3 regions of the Rhizobium sp. RHZ01 genome follow, and region 2 is predicted to be linked to each of the others. Evidence: riboswitches for the same ligand, from Rfam matches in the RefSeq annotation. Region 2 holds a riboswitch; each other region holds the start of a gene.
What was found. Region 2 has a riboswitch for thiamine pyrophosphate ahead of thiC (phosphomethylpyrimidine synthase ThiC). Riboswitches for the same ligand answer to the same signal wherever they lie in the genome.
Positions count from the first base shown of each region.

Region 1: another riboswitch for thiamine pyrophosphate. It lies ahead of thiB (thiamine ABC transporter substrate binding subunit); the one in region 2 lies ahead of thiC (phosphomethylpyrimidine synthase ThiC).
Region 3: another riboswitch for thiamine pyrophosphate. It lies ahead of thiM (hydroxyethylthiazole kinase); the one in region 2 lies ahead of thiC (phosphomethylpyrimidine synthase ThiC).

Region 1 is NZ_JACUZZ010000014.1:124,717-130,987, forward strand. Features, by position in the region: gene IB248_RS16360 (ABC-F family ATP-binding cassette domain-containing protein) at 105-1,931, opposite strand; gene IB248_RS16365 (thiamine diphosphokinase) at 1,935-2,585, opposite strand; gene IB248_RS16370 (MarR family transcriptional regulator) at 2,634-3,164, opposite strand; gene IB248_RS16375 (MDR family MFS transporter) at 3,283-4,815, shown strand; TPP riboswitch at 4,875-4,985, shown strand; gene thiB (thiamine ABC transporter substrate binding subunit) at 5,030-6,058, shown strand; gene thiP (thiamine/thiamine pyrophosphate ABC transporter permease ThiP) at 6,058-6,271, shown strand, end outside.
Region 2 is NZ_JACUZZ010000043.1:13,727-19,997, forward strand. Features, by position in the region: gene IB248_RS28955 (ABC transporter permease) at 1-455, shown strand, start outside; gene IB248_RS28960 (ABC transporter ATP-binding protein) at 455-1,462, shown strand; gene IB248_RS28965 (oligopeptide/dipeptide ABC transporter ATP-binding protein) at 1,462-2,454, shown strand; gene IB248_RS28970 (four-carbon acid sugar kinase family protein) at 2,451-3,515, shown strand; gene IB248_RS28975 (FadR/GntR family transcriptional regulator) at 3,519-4,304, shown strand; TPP riboswitch at 4,352-4,463, shown strand; gene thiC (phosphomethylpyrimidine synthase ThiC) at 4,557-6,271, shown strand, end outside.
Region 3 is NZ_JACUZZ010000015.1:59,635-65,905, forward strand. Features, by position in the region: gene IB248_RS16775 (YadA-like family protein) at 1-263, opposite strand, end outside; TPP riboswitch at 1,245-1,341, shown strand; gene thiM (hydroxyethylthiazole kinase) at 1,391-2,194, shown strand; gene thiE (thiamine phosphate synthase) at 2,191-2,826, shown strand; gene thiD (bifunctional hydroxymethylpyrimidine kinase/phosphomethylpyrimidine kinase) at 2,823-3,644, shown strand; gene IB248_RS16795 (3-oxoacyl-ACP reductase) at 3,641-4,405, shown strand; gene IB248_RS16800 (carbohydrate ABC transporter permease) at 4,419-5,267, opposite strand; gene IB248_RS16805 (sugar ABC transporter permease) at 5,260-6,198, opposite strand; gene IB248_RS16810 (extracellular solute-binding protein) at 6,266-6,271, opposite strand, start outside.

The DNA of each region.
Region 1 (6,271 bases), on a different contig from region 2:
AACGGGGCGCAGCTTAGTCCCGCCGGTCGAAGGCTGACGAATCAATGAAAAGTGAAGCCAGATTGCCCAGCAACAGATGGGGCGGAATGGGAGGGTGTGCTGTCTCAGCCCTCCAACTCCTCCCGCAGCATCTCAAGCTCCAGCCATTCCTCCTCCATCTTCGTCAGGCTGTCGCGGAATTTCTCCATCTCGGCCGCTAGGCGATTGAACGTGGTGGGGTCTTTGCTGAACAGGCTGGGATCTGCCATCCGCTCTTCGCGCTTGGCGATTTCGGCTTCCGCCTTGGCCATTTCCTTCGGAAGATTTTCGAGCGCGAACTTCTGCTTGTAGGAAAGCTTGCCTTTTCCTTTTGCCGTTCCGGCGGAAGCGGCTGCCTCCTGCGGCTTCGCTCGTTCCGCCGCCTTCTCGGCCTTCCGTCGCTCGTCGATAGCGCCCTTTCGTTGTGCCAGCATGTCCGAATAGCCGCCGGCATACTCGATCCAGCGACCGTCAGGTGCATCCGGCACAGCCGGCGCGATTGTCGACGTCACCGTGCGGTCGAGGAAATCGCGGTCGTGGCTGACGAGAATCACGGTGCCGGGGAAGCCGGCGACGATTTCCTGCAGCAGATCCAGCGTCTCGATATCAAGGTCGTTGGTCGGCTCGTCGAGGATCAACAGATTCGCCGGGCGCGACATGATGCGGGCCAGCATCAGCCGTGCGCGCTCGCCGCCTGAAAGGTTCCTGATCGGCGTGCGTGCCTGCTCGGGCTGGAACAGGAACTCCTTCATATAGCCGGTCACGTGCCGCTGCTCGCCGTTGACGAGGAGGTTCTCGCCGCGGCCATCGGTCAGGTAATGGGCGAGCGTCTCTTCCGGATTGAGGTCTTCGCGCTTCTGATCCAGCGTCGCGATTTCCAGATTGGTCCCGAGCTTGACCGTGCCGCTGTCCGGCAAGAGCTGCCCGGTCAGCATCTTCAACAGCGTGGTTTTGCCGGCGCCGTTCGGGCCGACGAGACCGATGCAATCACCGCGATGCACGCGGATGGAAAAGGGAGCGACGATCGGCCGGTCGCCGAAGGTCTTCGTGATCTTCTCGGCCTCGATGACGAGCTTGCCGGACTCCTGCGCATCGGAAACCGTTGCCTGCACGGTGCCCTGCGGACCTTTGTGGCCGCGATACTGAGTACGCATGGTCTGCAGTTCGCCAAGCCGGCGCATGTTGCGCTTGCGCCGGGCCGTGACGCCGTAGCGCAGCCAATGCTCTTCGCGCTCGATCGCCTTGCCGAGCTTGTGCTGCTCGAGCTCTTCCGCCTCCAGAACCTGGTCACGCCAGGCTTCGAAATGGGCAAAACCCCTGTCGAGCCGCCGCGATGCGCCGCGGTCGAGCCAGACTGTTGCCGTTGAAACCTTCTCCAGGAAACGGCGGTCGTGGGAGATCAGGACGAGCGCACTGCGGCTCTTCTGCAGTTCGCCTTCCAGCCATTCGATGGTCGGCAGGTCGAGATGGTTGGTCGGCTCATCGAGCAGCAGGATGTCGGGTTCTGGCGCGAGTACGCGGGCGAGGGCAGCGCGGCGGGCTTCTCCGCCCGAGAGGTTTTGTGGATCTTCCTCACCGGTGAGGCCGAGATGCGAGAGGAGATAGGTGACGCGATAATGATCGTCACCCGGGCCGAGGCCGGCTTCGGCATAGGCCTGCACCGTCTTGAATCCGGTGAAATCGGGAGCCTGTTCGAGATAACGCACGGTCGAGGAGGGGTGGCGGAAGACCTCTCCCGACTGTGCTTCGACGAGACCGGCAGCAATCTTCAGCAACGTCGACTTCCCGGAGCCGTTGCGGCCGACGAGACAGATCTTGTCTCCGGGCTCCACCTGCAGGGCGGCGCCGGCAAGCAATGGCGTGCCGCCGAAGCTGAGAAAGACGTCGTCGAGTTTCAGAATGGGAGGCGCCAAAGATCAGACTCCGGAAAGATCATAGGGGCGGGCGAGCACAATGGCGCGGCCGCTCTCGAGCGAAAAGCGCACTTTGCCTTTCGCGACATTGGAAATGGTGCGTGACGAGCCGAAGGGCAAATGGAAGTCGGCAAGCGGGTAGCGCGCGTTTTCGATTGTCAGGCCGCGAAGTTCGCTGAAGCCAGGCACCGAAAAGAGACTGCCTGGTGGCAGGTCCAGTTCGATTGCGCCTGAAATCAGCGGCACAGCCTCTTCGCTGCCAGACGTGAGCAGTACGTCATAACCCTGCTCCGCCAGGCTGACGGCATAGAGCAGGTGCTGGATGGCATGATCGGAACGTTCGCCTGCAAGGGCGCCGGCCAAGACGAGGCGTTTCGCGCCGCGGGCGACCGCTTCCGCAACCGCAATCTCGCCGTCGGTTGAGGCCTTGGCAGCGGGATAAGGTTGCCTGGGGACGTCAGGAAAAGCGGCTTCGAGATCCGCCGGCGTGGAATCGAAATCGCCGACCCACAATTCCGGAACGACGCCGAGCGCTGCCGCATGACGCATGCCACCATCGGCGGCTATGAAACGGCTGCCCGACATGGCATGTCGCAGGCGGTCGGTTATCTGCAACTCGCCGCCAAGCAGAATGGTGAAGGTGGATTGGCTCATGGGCACTGCCCATAGCGCAAACCAGGGGGGAAGGGAAAGGGCCGCCGCTCAGGCTTCGTCAGCGATATCCTTGACGCGAGCCTCAAAAACACTTTCGAAGCCGGAAATGAACTTCTCGAATAGCTCTCCGAACGCCTCGATCTCTTCCGGCTTCCAGTCTTTGACCACTTCGGAAACGAATGCGAGCTTCTGCGCGCGTATTTCCGACAGCAACCTCTGCCCGAGCGGCGTCATCACGACGATGATCCGCCGCGCATCCGCCTGAGATGCCTTTCGCCGCAGAATATTCCGCCCCACCATTTCCGCGACGATGCGGCTTGCGCGCGAGGGGTCGATCCGCATCATCTCGGCAATCGTCCCAACCGTTACGTCGCCAGCCTCTTGTGCACGCCGCACAGCGTCCAGCACGTCGAGGTGTGACAGCTCGAGGCCCGGTGCGACACTTTGGATCGCGAGCCGACCGATCAGTCTCCGCCCGGTCATGAGACGCATACGGGTCATGCTTTGCCCAATGCGCAGGATGTCCGGCTCATGCGTCTCGGCGTCAGTCTCGGTCGGATTCGTCAAGCTCTCGTTCATTGCGGTAACATAGCATCTCAGGCGTCAATTGAGAATATGCCAATGTCAATCAAGTGACGTTGACAAATATATGCTAACAGCACATAAATGGCCACTCTCCAATTTGGAACGACGCTTCATGGATACTCAAATTGCCGCAGCGCCGCTTGTGACGGATCACCGCCGGCGGTTCATCCTCTTCCTTTTCCTGATGGCAGCCATGTTCATGGCGACACTCGACAACCAGATCGTCGCAACGGCTTTGCCGACGATCGTCGGCGAGTTCGGCCACCTCGAGCGGTTCAGCTGGGTCGGCTCCGCCTATCTTCTCGCCGTGAGCGCGGTGATGCCGCTTTACGGCAAGCTCGGTGACCTCTTCGGCCGCAAGTATGTGATGATGGCCGCGATCATGATCTTCACGGTCGGTTCCGCCGTTTGCGGACTGGCGGTATCCATGAACACGCTGATTGCGGCCCGCGTGCTGCAGGGGCTTGGCGGCGGCGGCATCATGGTGTCGATCTTCGCCGTCAACGCCGACCTCTTCGAACCGCGCGAACGGGCGCGTTACCAGAGCTATTCCAGCCTCGTTCTGATGGCGTCGGGCGCTATCGGACCCGTCCTTGGCGGGGCAATGAGCGATCTCTTCGGCTGGCGCTCGATCTTCCTCGTCAATGTTCCGATCGGTTTCGTCGTCCTTGTCGGTCTGGCCTTGATGCTGCCCTACCGGAAGCCCAACCGCCGTCCGAAGGTCGATTACGCCGGCGCCCTGCTGCTCGCCTTGACGACGGCTAGCATCGTTCTTGCCGCCGATGGCTCTCAGGTTTTCGGCTCGCTTGTTGCTCCTCAAAGCCTGGCGATCATGGCGCTCGGTGTAGCGGCGGCCATCGGTTGGATCTTCGTCGAGCGACGCGCCGCCGAGCCGATCGTTCCCCTGTCACTGTTTCGCAATTCGACATTCAGCCTGTTGCTCATCATGTCGATCATGAGCGGCGCGATCGGCATCGGCATGGTCAATTATTTCGCGTTGTTCCTGCAGACGACGACCGGCCTCTCGCCATCGGCGGCCGGAGCGTTCTTCATTCTTCTGACCGGCGGCATCGTCTGCGGGTCGCTGTCGGCCGGTCGCATCATCTCCATCACCGGGCGCTACAAGCCCTTCGCGATCGCAAGCCTGACCTGCAGTGCCATCGCGTTTGCGCTGCTCACTCAGGTTCATGTCGGAACACCGGTCATGGTGATCGGGGCGGTGATGGCTCTCCACGGCTTCGGCGTCGGCCTTGCACAGCAGGTCCCGGTCATCGGCGTCCAGAATGCCGCTCCGGCGCGCGACGTCGGCGCCGCAACGGGATCGGTGACGCTGTCGCGCATGGGCGGCGCATCGATCGCCATCTCCATTTATGGCGCGATCATCGGCTCGCAGCTCGGCAAGACCGGACTCTCAATTCCCGGCGTGACCGATATCGAGCAACTGACGCCAAGGATGCTGGCGGCGTTGCCGGAACAGGCGCGTCAAGCCGTCGCCGACGCCTATGCCAGCGCGTTCACGCCGCTTTTCATGGCATCCTGCGCGATCGCTCTCATCGGCCTTTGTGCCGCCTTGATGCTGAAACCGACGCAGTTGCCCCGCGTGGTAGAGGTGCGGCCGGCGGCAAGGGCCGAAGCCGCCGAGTAAATGCCGATGGCGGCCTAAGGCCGCCTCTTGCAAGACGCCAAGCGTGGCGATACATCTCAAGCGCTCTAACGGGGTGCCCGTGCCATAAGGCGCGCGGCTGAGAGGCTGAAAGCCAACCCGCGGAACCTGATCCGGCTAACACCGGCGGAGGGATTAGACGCGTGACATCTGGCACCGCCCTTTTCCCCTTCAAGCAAACCAGAGGAGAGGTGCCATGTTCAAATTCAAATTCCCGAGCCGTTCGTTGCTTGCCACGATCTTCATCGCGACTACCGGCCTGGCCGGCGCCGGTGCACAGGCGGCAGGCAAGACGCTTACCGTCTACACCTATGAAAGCTTCACATCCGAATGGGGTCCGGGGCCGAAGGTCAAGGAAGCGTTCGAGAAGACCTGCGGCTGCAACGTCAGTTTCGTCAGCGTGGCGGATGGTGTGGCACTGCTGTCGCGTCTTAAGCTCGAAGGCGCCGGCACGAAGGCAGATGTCGTGCTTGGCCTGGACACCAACCTGACCACGGAAGCGAAGGCGACCGGCCTGTTCGATGCGAGCGGCATCGATGTCGGCGGGCTCAAGGTGCCGGGCGGCTACAAGGACGATGTATTCGTGCCGTACGACTATGGCCACTTCGCTGTCATCTACGACACGCAGACGATCAAGAACCCTCCGCAAAGCATGAAGGATCTGGTCGAAGGCGACCCTTCGCAGAAGATCGTCATCGAGGACCCACGCACCTCGACGCCCGGGCTCGGTCTCCTGTTATGGGTAAAATCCGTCTACGGCGACAAGGCGCCGGAGGCCTGGGCAAAACTCAAGAAGCGGGTGTTGACGGTAACGCCCGGTTGGTCAGAGGCCTATGGGCTGTTCACCAAGGGGGAAGCACCGATGGTGCTTTCCTACACGACGTCGCCTGCCTATCACATGGTCGCGGAGAATACGGACCGCTACCAGGCGGCTGCATTTTCAGAGGGCCATTACATACAGATCGAAGTGGCCGGACTGCTGAAGAATGCGCCTGACAAGGAACTTGCGCGCGATTTCCTGAAATTCATGGTGACCCCGGGCTTCCAGGACACCATTCCGACCAACAACTGGATGATGCCGGTTTCCGCGACATCGCAACCACTGCCGGATGCGTTCGGCAAGCTCGTGAATCCGTCAAAGACCTTTCTGATGAGCTCGGACGAAGTTGCCGAGAATCGCAAAGCCTGGATCGACGAGTGGCTGGCTGCCATGAGCATGAACTGATGCTTTTGACCAAGGCCGAGATGCGACGGGCGATGCTCGGCGGGGCCGCGAGCCTCGCCGGCATTATCGCTTTCGTCGGCCTTGCGGTCCTTGCTTTGCTTCTCTCGAGCGGCGGTTCGTCGATTCTTGCGACCGTGTTTGAACCGTACATCCTGCGGATATTGTGTTTCACGCTGTTGCAGGCCGTGCTCTCCACCGCGCTCTCCATCGTTT
Region 2 (6,271 bases):
ATCCCTTCTATCGCCAGACCATCTGGGTCGACTTCATTCTGGTCTTCGGCTCGATGGCGTTGATCTCCTGGCCGCCCTATGCGCGTCTCGTTCGCGCCCAGGTGCTGTCGATCCGCAGCCGGCCCTACATCACGGCCGCGCAGGCGCTCGGCCTTTCGAACTGGATCATCATGAAGCGCTACGTCATTCCGAATGCGCTTGGCCCGTTGATCGTCTCCGTCAGCGCCGGCCTTGGCACCGCGATGGTTCTGGAAAGCGCCTTCAGCTTCCTCGGCATCGGCGTCAACCCGCCGACCCCAAGCTGGGGCAACATGATCTCGGACGGTCTGCGCGTCTGGCAGCACTATCCGCATCTGCTGGCCGCCCCGGCAGCCGTTCTCGGCCTTGCCTCGGTCGCCTTCAGCTTCCTCGGCGATGGCCTCAACGACGCACTCAATCCGCGGGGTTCGAAGTGATGAACACCACCCGATCCAACGAAAAACTCCTCGATGTCCGCGGCCTGACGGTCGAAATCGATGGCAGAAACGGCCCGGCGGTCGTGGTCGATGGCATCGATCTGCACGTCAACAAGGGCGAGACGCTTGGCGTCGTCGGCGAATCCGGCTGCGGCAAGAGTCTGACCATGCTGAGCCTGATGCGGCTTCTACCCAACAAGATCAAGGTCACCAAGGGATCCGCGAGCTTCGACGGCCACGACCTGCAAAAGATGTCGAACAAGGAACTGCGCAAGGTGCGCGGCGGCGACATCGGCTTCGTCTTCCAGGATCCGATGACCTCGCTCAACCCGGTGATGCGCATTGGCGACCAGATCTGCGAGCCCTTGATCTATCACCGTGGAATGAAGAAGGCCGATGCGCGAGTCCGCGCTGTCGAACTGCTGCGCCTCGTCGGCATTCCCGGGCCGGAAGAGCGCCTGCAAGCTTATCCGCATGAACTCTCCGGCGGCATGCGCCAACGTGTGATGATCGCGATCGGCCTTGCCTGCAACCCGAAACTGCTGATCGCTGACGAACCGACGACGGCGCTCGACGTCACCATTCAGGCGCAGATCGTCGATCTGGTGAAGGATCTGCGCGCCAAGCTCGGCATGTCGGTTGTCTGGATTACCCATGACCTGGCGCTGATTGCCGGTCTCGTCGATCGTGTCGCCGTGCTTTATGCCGGAACCGTCGTCGAGGATGCCCCGGTTGACGAGCTTTATGCCCGCCCAAGCCATCCCTATACGCGCGGTCTGCTCGCCTCGATTCCGAAGCTCTCGGATGCGCCCGCAAGCCGGCTCTCGTCCATCGGCGGTACGCCGCCGGAGCCGGGTCGCCGCCCCAAAGGCTGCCCCTTTGCCCCACGCTGTCCGCTGGCGGAAGCCATTTGCCACGAGCGCGTACCGAAACTCGAACCGCTGTCAGGCGCCGGAAACCACCGTACGGCCTGCTTCGTCGTCCAGAAAATGCAGGAGGCTGCGTGATGGGTGCACAACCGCTGCTCAAGGTCGAAAACCTCGTCAAGCATTTCCACGTCAAGCTCGGCGCCTTCGGCGAGCGTTCGGCGACCGTCTATGCGCTGGACAACGTCAATCTCGACATCATGGAAGGCGAAACCCTCTCGCTCGTCGGCGAATCCGGCTGCGGCAAGTCCACCACCGGCTTCACCATCCTCAACCTCTACAAGGCGACATCAGGCAAGGTCGTCTACAAGGGCCAGGACCTGGCGACCCTTGATGAAAAGCAGATGCGGCCGTTCCGCCGCGACCTGCAGATCGTCTTTCAGGATCCCTATTCGACGCTCAACCCGCGCATGACGATCGGTGAGGCAGTCGGCGAACCGATCCTCTTCCACAAGCTCTGCACCAAGGCGGAGCTCAAGGACAAGATCGCCAACCTGCTGACCGACGTCGGCCTGCCAACCCGCTTTGCGCAGCGCTATCCGCATGAACTCTCCGGCGGCCAGCGGCAGCGCGTCGTCATTGCCCGCGCGCTTGCTTGCCAGCCGAAATTCATCGTCTGCGACGAAGCGATCTCGGCGCTCGACGTCTCGATCCAGGCGCAGATCATCAATCTCCTGCTCGACCTGCAGGAGAAGTATGGCCTGACTTACCTCTTCATCGCCCACGATCTGGCCGTCGTGCGCCATATCAGCACCCGCGTCGGCGTCATGTATCTCGGTCGCCTCGCGGAACTTGCGACGCGCGAGGAGCTGTTCGAGAACCCGCTGCACCCCTACACCAAGGCACTGCTGTCAGCCGTTCCGGAAACCGATCCGGAGCTGGAGCGCACGCGCAAGCGCCAGATCCTGCAGGGCGACGTGCCGAGCCCGCTCAACCCACCGAGCGGCTGCCGCTTCCACTCGCGCTGCCCGATCGCCATGGACGTGTGCAGCAAGGTCGTGCCGGAATGGAAGGAAGCCAAGCCTGGCCATCTCGTCGCCTGCCACGCTGTCAACTCAGGACAGACTGCATGACGCTGAAGGTCGCGATCATCGCTGACGATTTGACCGGCGCGCTCGACACGGGAACCCCCTTTGTCGACGCCGGACTTTCCGTCGCTGTCGCGATCGACGTCAGTGCCATATCGGAAACGCTTGCGACCGGTTGCGAGGTCGTGGTGGTCAACACGGCTTCGAGAGCTCTCCCGGAGGAGGAAGCGGCAGGAAGGGTCAGCGCTGCGGCGAAGGCCCTTCTTGCCGCCTCGCCTCAAATCGTTCTGAAAAAGATCGACTCCCGGCTCAAGGGGAACGTTGCAGCGGAAAGCGTAGCTTTGGCTACCGTCTTCGGTCACGAGACAATCGTGGTGGCACCGGCCATTCCCGATCAGGACCGTTTGACCCACAACGGTCACGTCGTCGGTCGTGGTGTCGACAAGCCGCTGCCGATTGCCGAGCTTTTCGATGCAAGTGGTGGAACCGAAGTGCTGGTCCGCGATGCCGAAACGGACAGCGATCTCGACCAAGTGGTTGAGGCACGCGATTGGAAGAGGGCCCTTGCTGTCGGCGCCCGCGGTATCGGAGCTGCACTTGCCCGCAAGATCGGACAGTCGAACAGGACAAGCAACGCTTTTGCCGCATCGAGCCGGACCGTCTTTGCCTTCGGCTCCCGCGACCCGATCACAACAGCACAAATGGCCAGGCTGGAGGGTACCGGCTGCCTCGCCGCTGCCATCGATGCATCCATGGGAGCAGTGCCTTCCGACGCACAAATTGGCTTGCCGTTACTCGTCCGCTGTACTGGCGAAATCAGCGGCGAAGCCGTGGCAGTTGCCGACCGCTTCGCAAAAGGCGTAAAATCCATCATAGAGATGACGCGCCCGGACATGCTGATGGTCGGCGGTGGCGATACGGCACTGGCAGTTTTTCGCGAGCTCGGCATTCGGGTTCTGAGGCCGCAGGGCGAAATCGAGGCGGGTATTCCGTGGTTCGACGTCGTAACGGCAGACGGCCTGCGTCTGCGCTGCGCGGTGAAGTCCGGGGGCTTCGGTAATTCGGATAGTTTGGTAAGACTGATCGCGCAGAATCAGGCGGCATAGGACATGCCGACGGGGAGAGTGAAGGTGGACGAAGCAAACGGTGTACCGGCGAATGCGCAAGCGGCGCCTGCGGCAAAGCCGGAGCGCGGCAAGGCCGTCAAGCTGGTCGATCGCGTCTTCGACCAGTTGCAGGAGCGTATCCGCTCGGGAAACTATCCGCCGGATTCGCGGCTTCCCGGTGAGCATGAGCTTGCATCGATGCTCGGCGTGTCGCGTCCGATCGTGCGCGACGCCTTGGCACGGTTGCGCGATCAAGGCATCGTCTATGCCCGTCAGGGAGCCGGCACCTTCGTCAGCGCCCACGGTTCGCCGACGACGCAGCTTTCCTATTCGCCGGTCAAGACGATCGCCGATATCCAGCGCTGCTACGAGTTTCGACTGACGATCGAGCCTGCCGCCGCCTACTTTGCTGCCAAGCGCCGTGACGAAGCGGCGATCCAGAGGATTGCCGCAGCGCTCGCCGATCTGCGCGAGGCGACCAGCCACCAGCTCCATCGCACCGACGCCGACTTCACCTTCCATCGGGCCGTCACCGAAGCCGCCAACAACCACTATTACACAGCCTCGATCGATGCCCTGAAGGCCCACATCGCCGTCGGCATGCACCTTCACGGCCTATCGCTGCTTGGTCCGCGTCAGGGCCTCGAGCAGGTCTACGAGGAGCACAACAAGATCTACCTCGCCATCGTCGAAGGACGTGCGGAAGACGCGCGGGCTTTGATGAAGGCGCATCTTGAGGGTTCGCAGAGCCGCCTCTTCGAAGGCCGCGCTCTGGACCTTTCCATGTAGTTGCGGCAGTCGGCTTGACAGCTTTGCTGCTCTGGCTCTAACCTTTTGACATTCACCAGGGGGGTCCCGGCAAGGGGCTGAGATACTGCTATCGTGCGCAGTGACCCGTTGAACCTGATCCAGTTCATACTGGCGTAGGGACGGTGCAAGCGCTCGAAAGCATTGGATTCACGCGTGGAATCCGTGCCGGCGTCTTTTCATCATTCCGGCTGAGGACTGGGTCTCCAAACTTAAAACTTGGAGCCTCAAACCATGAATATTGCCGCAAAGACCATCACCCCGACCGTTACAACAGGCCCCCTACCGGCCTCTCGGAAAATCTACATCCCTGGGGACATTCACCCCGATGTCCGCGTGCCGATGCGCGAAATCAGCGTCCACCCGACATCGGGCGAGCCACCGGTCACGGTCTATGATTCCTCCGGCATCTATACGGTCGAAGGCGCTGACATCAGCATCGAGCAGGGGCTTCCGGAACTGCGCCGCAGCTGGGTGCTCGCGCGCGGCGACGTCGAAGCCTATCGGGGTCGCCAGGTGCGCCCCGAGGATAACGGCTTTGCCAGCGGCGAGCGGCTGACGCCGGAATTTCCTGCCAAGCGCCAACCGCTCCGCGCCAAGGACGGCAAGGCCGTGACCCAGCTCGCCTATGCGCGCGCCGGTATCATCACGCCCGAGATGGAGTTCATCGCCATCCGCGAAAATCTCGGCCGCAAGGCTAAGGCCGAGGCAATTGTGCGCGACGGTGAGAGCTTCGGCGCCCATATTCCCGATCACGTCACCCCGGAATTCGTCCGACAGGAAGTCGCCGCCGGCCGCGCCATCATCCCCGCCAACATCAACCACCCGGAAGCCGAGCCGATGATCATCGGCCGGAACTTCCTGGTGAAGATCAACGCCAATATCGGCAACTCCGCCGTCACCTCCTCGATGGCCGAAGAGGTCGAGAAGATGGTCTGGGCCGCGCGCTGGGGCGCCGACACCGTGATGGATCTCTCCACCGGCCGCAACATCCACAACATCCGCGAATGGATCATCCGCAACTCGCCGCTGCCGATCGGCACCGTGCCGCTCTATCAGGCGCTGGAGAAGGTCGAGGGTATCGCCGAGAACCTGACCTGGGAGGTCTATCGCGATACGCTCATCGAGCAGGCGGAGCAGGGCGTCGACTATTTCACGATCCATGCCGGCGTGCGGCTTCACTACATCCCACTTACGGTCAACCGCGTCACCGGCATCGTTTCACGCGGCGGCTCTATCATGGCCAAGTGGTGTCTTCATCACCATCGCGAAAGCTTCCTTTACGAGCATTTCGAGGAGATCTGCGACATCTGCCGCGCCTATGACGTCTCCTTCTCGCTCGGCGACGGCCTGCGTCCGGGTTCGATTGCCGACGCCAACGACGCCGCACAATTCGCCGAGCTGGAGACCCTCGGCGAACTGACGAAGATCGCCTGGGCCAAGGACTGCCAAGTCATGATCGAGGGCCCGGGCCATGTCCCGATGCACAAGATCAAGGAAAACATGGACAAGCAGCTCGCCGTCTGCGGCGAGGCGCCTTTCTACACGCTGGGACCACTGACGACAGATATCGCCCCGGGCTATGACCACATCACTTCGGGCATCGGTGCTGCGATGATTGGCTGGTTCGGTACGGCGATGCTCTGCTACGTCACCCCGAAGGAGCATCTGGGTCTCCCCGACCGCAACGACGTGAAGACCGGCGTCATCACCTACAAGATCGCCGCCCACGCCGCCGATCTCGCCAAGGGTCACCCGGCAGCTCAATCGCGCGATGATGCGCTGTCGCGCGCCCGCTTCGAATTCCGATGGGAGGATCAATTCAACCTGTCGCTCGATCCGGAGACGGCCCGCAGCTTCCACGACGAGACGCTGCCGAAGGAAGCGCACAAGGTGGCGCACTTCTGCTCCATGTGTGGCCCGAAGTTCTGCTCGATGCGGATTTCGCA
Region 3 (6,271 bases), on a different contig from region 2:
AGACTATTTTGGCCCTGGGCACTGCTGTTAAATCCAATCGCTGTTGCCTGATTGCCGGAGGACGAACTCCTATTACCAACCGCAGTGCTATTGCCGCCACTTGCAATGCTGTCACCTCCGAGCGCGACTGCGCCGCCAGCACTGGCAACGCTTCTAACGCCAGCAGCCAAGGTATCAACACTGGTGCCCTGACTGCCGACCCCAATGGCAGTCGCACCGGCACCCGTCGTCAGGCTTCGAACACCAACGGCCGTGCTGTCCACACTCTGCGCATTGCTGTCAACCCCCAGGGCAGTCGCGCCAGCGTCGGCAGCTCTGCTATTTTCCCCGATGGCTGTGCTGTTGAATCCGGAGGCGTTGCTGGCCAAACCAACCGCGACCGCGCCCCTGTTTGTCGCCTGAGAATTTTGCCCAACTGCCACCGATGATGCACCGGAGGCATTGGTCGTTGTGCCGAGGGCAGTGGCGGCTCCGCCTGTCGCGCTGCTTCGGAAACCGAAAGCGGAGTTTGCTCCCGCGGCGCCCCCCGCTGTCGCATTGGTTCCGCAGGCGACGTCATTGACACCACCGGCAGCCGCACCGTCTCCCGAGCCTGTCGTGTTTTCGCAGACGAACTGGGCCCGAGCAGGAGTGGGCGAGAATGTTGTTATGGTAGCAGATAGGAGAACACACACGGCAGGAAGCGATACAGAGACTGCAGCATGAGGTGTTCGCATCAAGACCTCCCTTCGGTCGCCAACCGAGTTGGACGATTGCATCGGCATTGTCTTGCCGGCCTATTGGCCGCGTGTAATCAAGCAGTCGAGTAGGTCAGAACCGAAAATCGTCGGACGCCCATGGAACTCGCCTTTACCCAGCGAGCGGGAGTATGCCATTTGACACAATCCCTGGAAAGTAAACAAAAATAAGTAAATGCAACACGATCGCTGTGTCGGCTGCCATCCAACAATGCTTGCAACTGCCGGCTATTAACCGCCGAACATTTGGAAAGTGCCATGGTTCGGACAAAGAAAAGCGGCGCCGGAATCCGTAACGGGTTGCTCACCGCAATCCAGAAGTGAGCAGTTTGCAGGGGGAAATCCAAGTCCTTCCGTCAGCTGTATTATGGCGCGCTATCGGATGAGTGATGCAACCGCCAGAAGGCCGGAAGGGTGCCGCGCTCCTGCTGCGGGGCCTTCTCCGGGTTCACCTGGCGATGTCCATTTTATGGATGACAGGCGCGTGCTTCTCTGCGAGAAGAAGGCAATGAGAGACAGGGGCGCCCCTCGAAGGATGGGCTGAGAAGTACCCTTTGAACCTGAACCGGATAATGCCGGCGGAGGGAGTCGCTCGGGACGTTTCGCCTCCTGCGTCAGTCCCCGCGCCTTTCTCCCCGATCGAAAGGCGCACCATGCAAGATCAGACCTTACCGGGAATACTGCTCAGCGAGTTGCGCGCGCAACCGCCGCTCGTGCACTGCATCACCAACTTCGTTGCCATGAATATCGCAGCCAATGTGCTTCTGGCCGCTGGCGCGTCTCCCGCCATGGTGCATGCGGAAGAAGAGGCTGGCGAGTTTGCGGCGATCGCAGGCGCACTGACAATCAACATCGGCACACTGTCGTCATCCTGGTTGCGCGGCATGGAGGCGGCAGCCCTCGCCGCCAGCCAGTCCGGCAAGCCATGGGTTCTCGATCCGGTTGCCCATTATGCCACCTTATTCCGCCGGGCGGCCGTTGATCGGCTGCTGGAACTCGGTCCAACCATCATTCGTGGCAACGCCTCCGAGATCATCGCCCTTGCCGGTGGCGAAAGTCGGGGCCAGGGGGTGGACAGTCGTGACGGGGTCGAACAGGCAGAGGAATCCGCCAGGCTGCTTGCGAGGACACACGGTGCGACGGTCGCGGTAACCGGCGTCGTCGATTTCGTCACCGACGGTGAACGAGCTGCCTGGATTGAAGGCGGGTCGGCCTTGATGCCCAAGGTGACCGCGCTCGGCTGCGCACTGACCTGCCTCGTCGGAGCATTCACGGCGATCCGGCCTGCCGCGCCGTTCGAGGCAACGGTTGCAGCGCTTACGACCTTTGCTGTTGCCGGCGAGATGGCAGCCAGCAGCGCGGACGGCCCGGGTTCGTTTTCTCCGGCGTTTCTCGATGCGCTTGCAGCGCTTGACGCCCCGCTCCTCGATCGCCATGCAAGGGTGCGTTTCGCATGAGGACCATCGACCTTTCACTTTATCTTGTCCTCGATTCCGGTCTTTGTGCCGGCTTCGGCATGGTGGAGACCGCGCGGGCGGCTGTTGCTGGCGGAGCGAGCGTTGTCCAGCTGCGCGACAAGCATGCCGATACACCCCTGATGATCGAAACAGGTCGGGCGCTCAAGGCGGCTTTGTCTGGCACCGGTGCCTTGCTCATCGTCAACGATGACGTGGAGGCTGCCGTCGCAATTGGTGCTGACGGTCTGCACATCGGGCAAGAGGACATGGATGCGCCAACTGCCCGCGCGCGGATTGGAGACGATATGATCCTTGGCCTCTCCGTTGAGACCGAGGCGCTGGCCGCGGGGGTCGATCCGGCAATCGTCGACTACGCGGGTATCGGCCCGGTCTTTGCGACATCGACGAAGGCGGATCACAAGGAGCCGACCGGTTTTGCTGGCCTTGCCCGCCTTGTGCGCGCCTGCCCCGTTCCCGCGGTCGCAATCGGCGGGCTGAAGGCGGCTCATGTCGGGGATGTCTTTGCTGCTGGGGCTGACGGTCTTGCCGTGGTCTCTGCGATATGCGGCACGCGTGACCCTGAGGCGGCGGCTCGCGAGATCGCGGAAAACATCAGAAAGGTTCACCGATGATCCGAAACGTTCTCTCCATTGCCGGATCCGATCCTTCCGGCGGCGCCGGAATCCAGGCGGACCTGAAGGCATTCTCTGCCCGCGGTGTCTACGGCATGGCGGTGCTGACCGCGCTGACGGCGCAAAACACACAGGGCGTTTGCGGGGTCCATCTGGTTCCGGCTGCCTTCGTCGCCGACCAGATCAAGGCAGTGTTTGCCGATGTCCGCGTTGATGCAATCAAGATCGGCATGATTGCCAATGCCGAAATCGCCGACGCTGTCGCCGATGCGATCGAACCCCACAAGGGCATTCCGATCGTTCTTGATCCTGTCATGGTCGCCAAGGGCGGGGCCAGCCTCCTCGATCTGTCCGCGGTCGACGTCCTCACCCGACGGCTGCTGCCGCTTGCGACGCTGCTTACTCCCAATCTGCCGGAAGCCGCAGCACTCCTGCATGGACCGACGGCCGATACCCGCGCGGACATGGCTGAGCAGGCGCAAAGCCTGCGTGCTCTTGGCCCGGAGGCGGTGCTGGTCAAGGGCGGTCATCTGCCGAGCCAGGAGAGCCCTGATGTCCTGGCGACAGCCGAGGGGTTGAGCTGGTTCGAGGGGCTCCGGATACCGACGGCGAACACGCATGGCACCGGCTGTACGCTATCGAGCGCGCTTGCCGCCGAGCTCGCGAAGGGGGCGACGCTGCCCGAGGCAGTGGCGGATGCGAAAAGCTACCTCGCCCATGCCGTCGCGCAGGCGGATACGCTTTCTGTCGGTTCCGGGCACGGGCCGGTTCAGCATTTTCATGAGCTTTGGAAGTTGAAAGAAGGACATTCGAGATGACATTGGCAATCAGCGAGCAGACCGTCATCATCACCGGGGCCGGACGTGGCCTCGGCGCCGCCATCGCTGCTGCCTTTGCCCGCCAAGGCGCGAAGGTCGCAATCAACTACCGCAACAGCCGCACCGAGGCCGAGGCGCTTGCCGCGTCGTTGGGTGATCGTGCCCGGGCCTTCCAGGCGGATGTCCGCGACAGCCATGCCGTCAAGCGCATGGTGGCCGAGGTCAAGGATACACTCGGTGCGCCGACGACAGTCGTGCACAATGCCTTGACCGACTTCAGCTTCAACGGAGACGCCCGATCGAAGCTCGACCAATTGACCTGGGGTGAAATGACATCCCAGCTCGATACGGCCGTGAAGGGGGCGTTGAACCTGATCCAGGCCACCCGCCCGGTCATGGCTTCCGCCGGTTTTGGGCGGATCATCACGATCGGCACCAATCTCTTCCAGAACCCTGTGGTGCCCTACCATGATTACACGGCTGCCAAGGGTGCGCTTCTGTCGTTGACCCGCACGGCGGCCGCAGAGCTGGGCCCATCAGGCATTACCGTCAACATGGTCTCGGGCGGCTTGCTGCGCGCCACCGAAGCGAGCAGCGCCACACCGGATGCCGTCTTCGATCTGATTGCGGCAAACACCCCGCTCCGGCAAGTGACGACGCCCGAGGAAATGGCCGACGCGGTCCTGTTTTTCGCAAGCCCCTGGGCACGCGCTGTTACCGGGCAGAACCTCATCGTCGACGGCGGACTCGTCTTCGGCTGAGGCGCAGCCCTCATCAGGACTTGACCGCACCCGCGGTCAAGCCGGCGATGATGTGCTTCTGCGCCAGGAAGAAGACGATGATGGTTGGCATGATTGTCAGCGTGATGAAAGCGAGCACCAGCTGCCAGGCAGTGCCGAACTCGCCGCGATAAACCATGATGCCGAGCGGCCAGGGATACATCGTCTCCGAATTCAGCATGATCAGCGGCAGGATGTAGCTGTTCCAGCTGCCGACAAAGGAGATGATGCTGACCGTTGCAATGATCGGCCGCGAGAGCGGCAGCGAAATGTGCCAGAAAAACCGGATGTAGCCACAGCCGTCGACGATGGCAGCCTGGAACAATTCTTCCGGAAGGTTGCGAAAATAATTCCTGAACAAGAGAATGCTCATGCCGAGGCCAAAGGCGACCTGCGGCAGGACAACACCCCAGTAGGAATTCAACAGGCCCAGGTCCCGGATCCGGATGAACAAGGGAAGGATGGCGGTCGCGGCCGGAAACATCAGGCCGATCAGGAAGTAGTTGAGCAGGAAGCCGGCGCCGAAGAACTTTACATGCGCGAAGGTGAAGGCAGCCATGGCGGAAACCGAAACCGTCAGGCAGACAGTCAAGGTGGCGATGATCAGCGAATTCATCATCTGTCGCCAGTAGCGGTCTCCGAAGAGAATGTCGGTATAGTTCTCCGGATGCCATGCGGCAGGTAGCCCGAAGGGGTTGGTTCTGAGGTCGCCGAGGTCCTTGAAGCCGCCAAGTGCCGTCGTCATCAGGGGAACCAGCACGATCGCCGCGATGAGCGTCAGCGAAACATAGAGATAGATCTTCGTGCCGGTCGCGGTCCGGGCAGATGAGGCCATGTCAGTCATTGCGCATGAATATCCGTTTGTAGCCGAAGGCCAGCGTCACGCAGATGACGAAAAGGACGACGCCGACGGCGCTGCCGAGGCCGACCTGCATGCGCGTGACGCCGAAATTGAACAGGAAGGTGACCATGGTCTGCGTCGCATTGAACGGCCCGCCACCGGTCAGCGGCATGATGAGGTCGAAGAGCTGCAGCGAGCCTACGACGGCGAAGAAGACGGACAGGCGCACCGTCGAACCGAGAAGCGGCAGCGTGATGTAGCGGAACCGCTGCCAGCCGCTCGCGCCATCGATTTCGGCAGCCTCCAGCACGCTCTTGTCGAGCGACTGCAGCCCGGCGATGAACAGCATCATGTGGAAGCCGAAATACTTCCAGACGACGACGGCCAGCACCGCATAGATTGCCAGGTCCTTGTCCGCCAGAACATAGGGCGTCTCGACGCCAACGAGGTGGGCAGCCGAGGCAAACAAGCCATAGTCGCCGTCGTAGACGAAGCGCCAGATGAGGCCTGCCGCCACCTCGGCCAGGACGTAGGGCAGAAAGAAGATCAAGCGGAAGAGGACCACACCGGCGATCCGGTGCGCCAGCATCATCGCCAGCCAGATCGCGAGCGGAATCTGAACCAGAATGGAAACAACGATGATCAGGGCATTGTTTTTCAATGCTGTTATGAAGGCGCTGTTCTTGAACAGGACCTCGAAATTCCGCATGCCGACAAACTGTGTCGGCAGACCGTAGCCATCCCACTTGTAGAGACTGTACCAGGCCGCCTCGCCCATCGGCAGGATGACGAAGATCGTGAACAGCAGCAGTGCTGGCGGCAGAAACAGAAGCAGGACAGGCAGGCGCCGCGCCAGGCTGGGATCCTTGCTGCGCGCCGACGATCTTAAAGTCGGGCGCGGACGGATGACGCTCGTCGCGCTGATGGTGGTCATTGAAGCCGATCCTCCTCATTCAGATTGAGGGCGGCGCGGATGCTTCTCCGCGCCGCGATAGTCTTGATCAGAG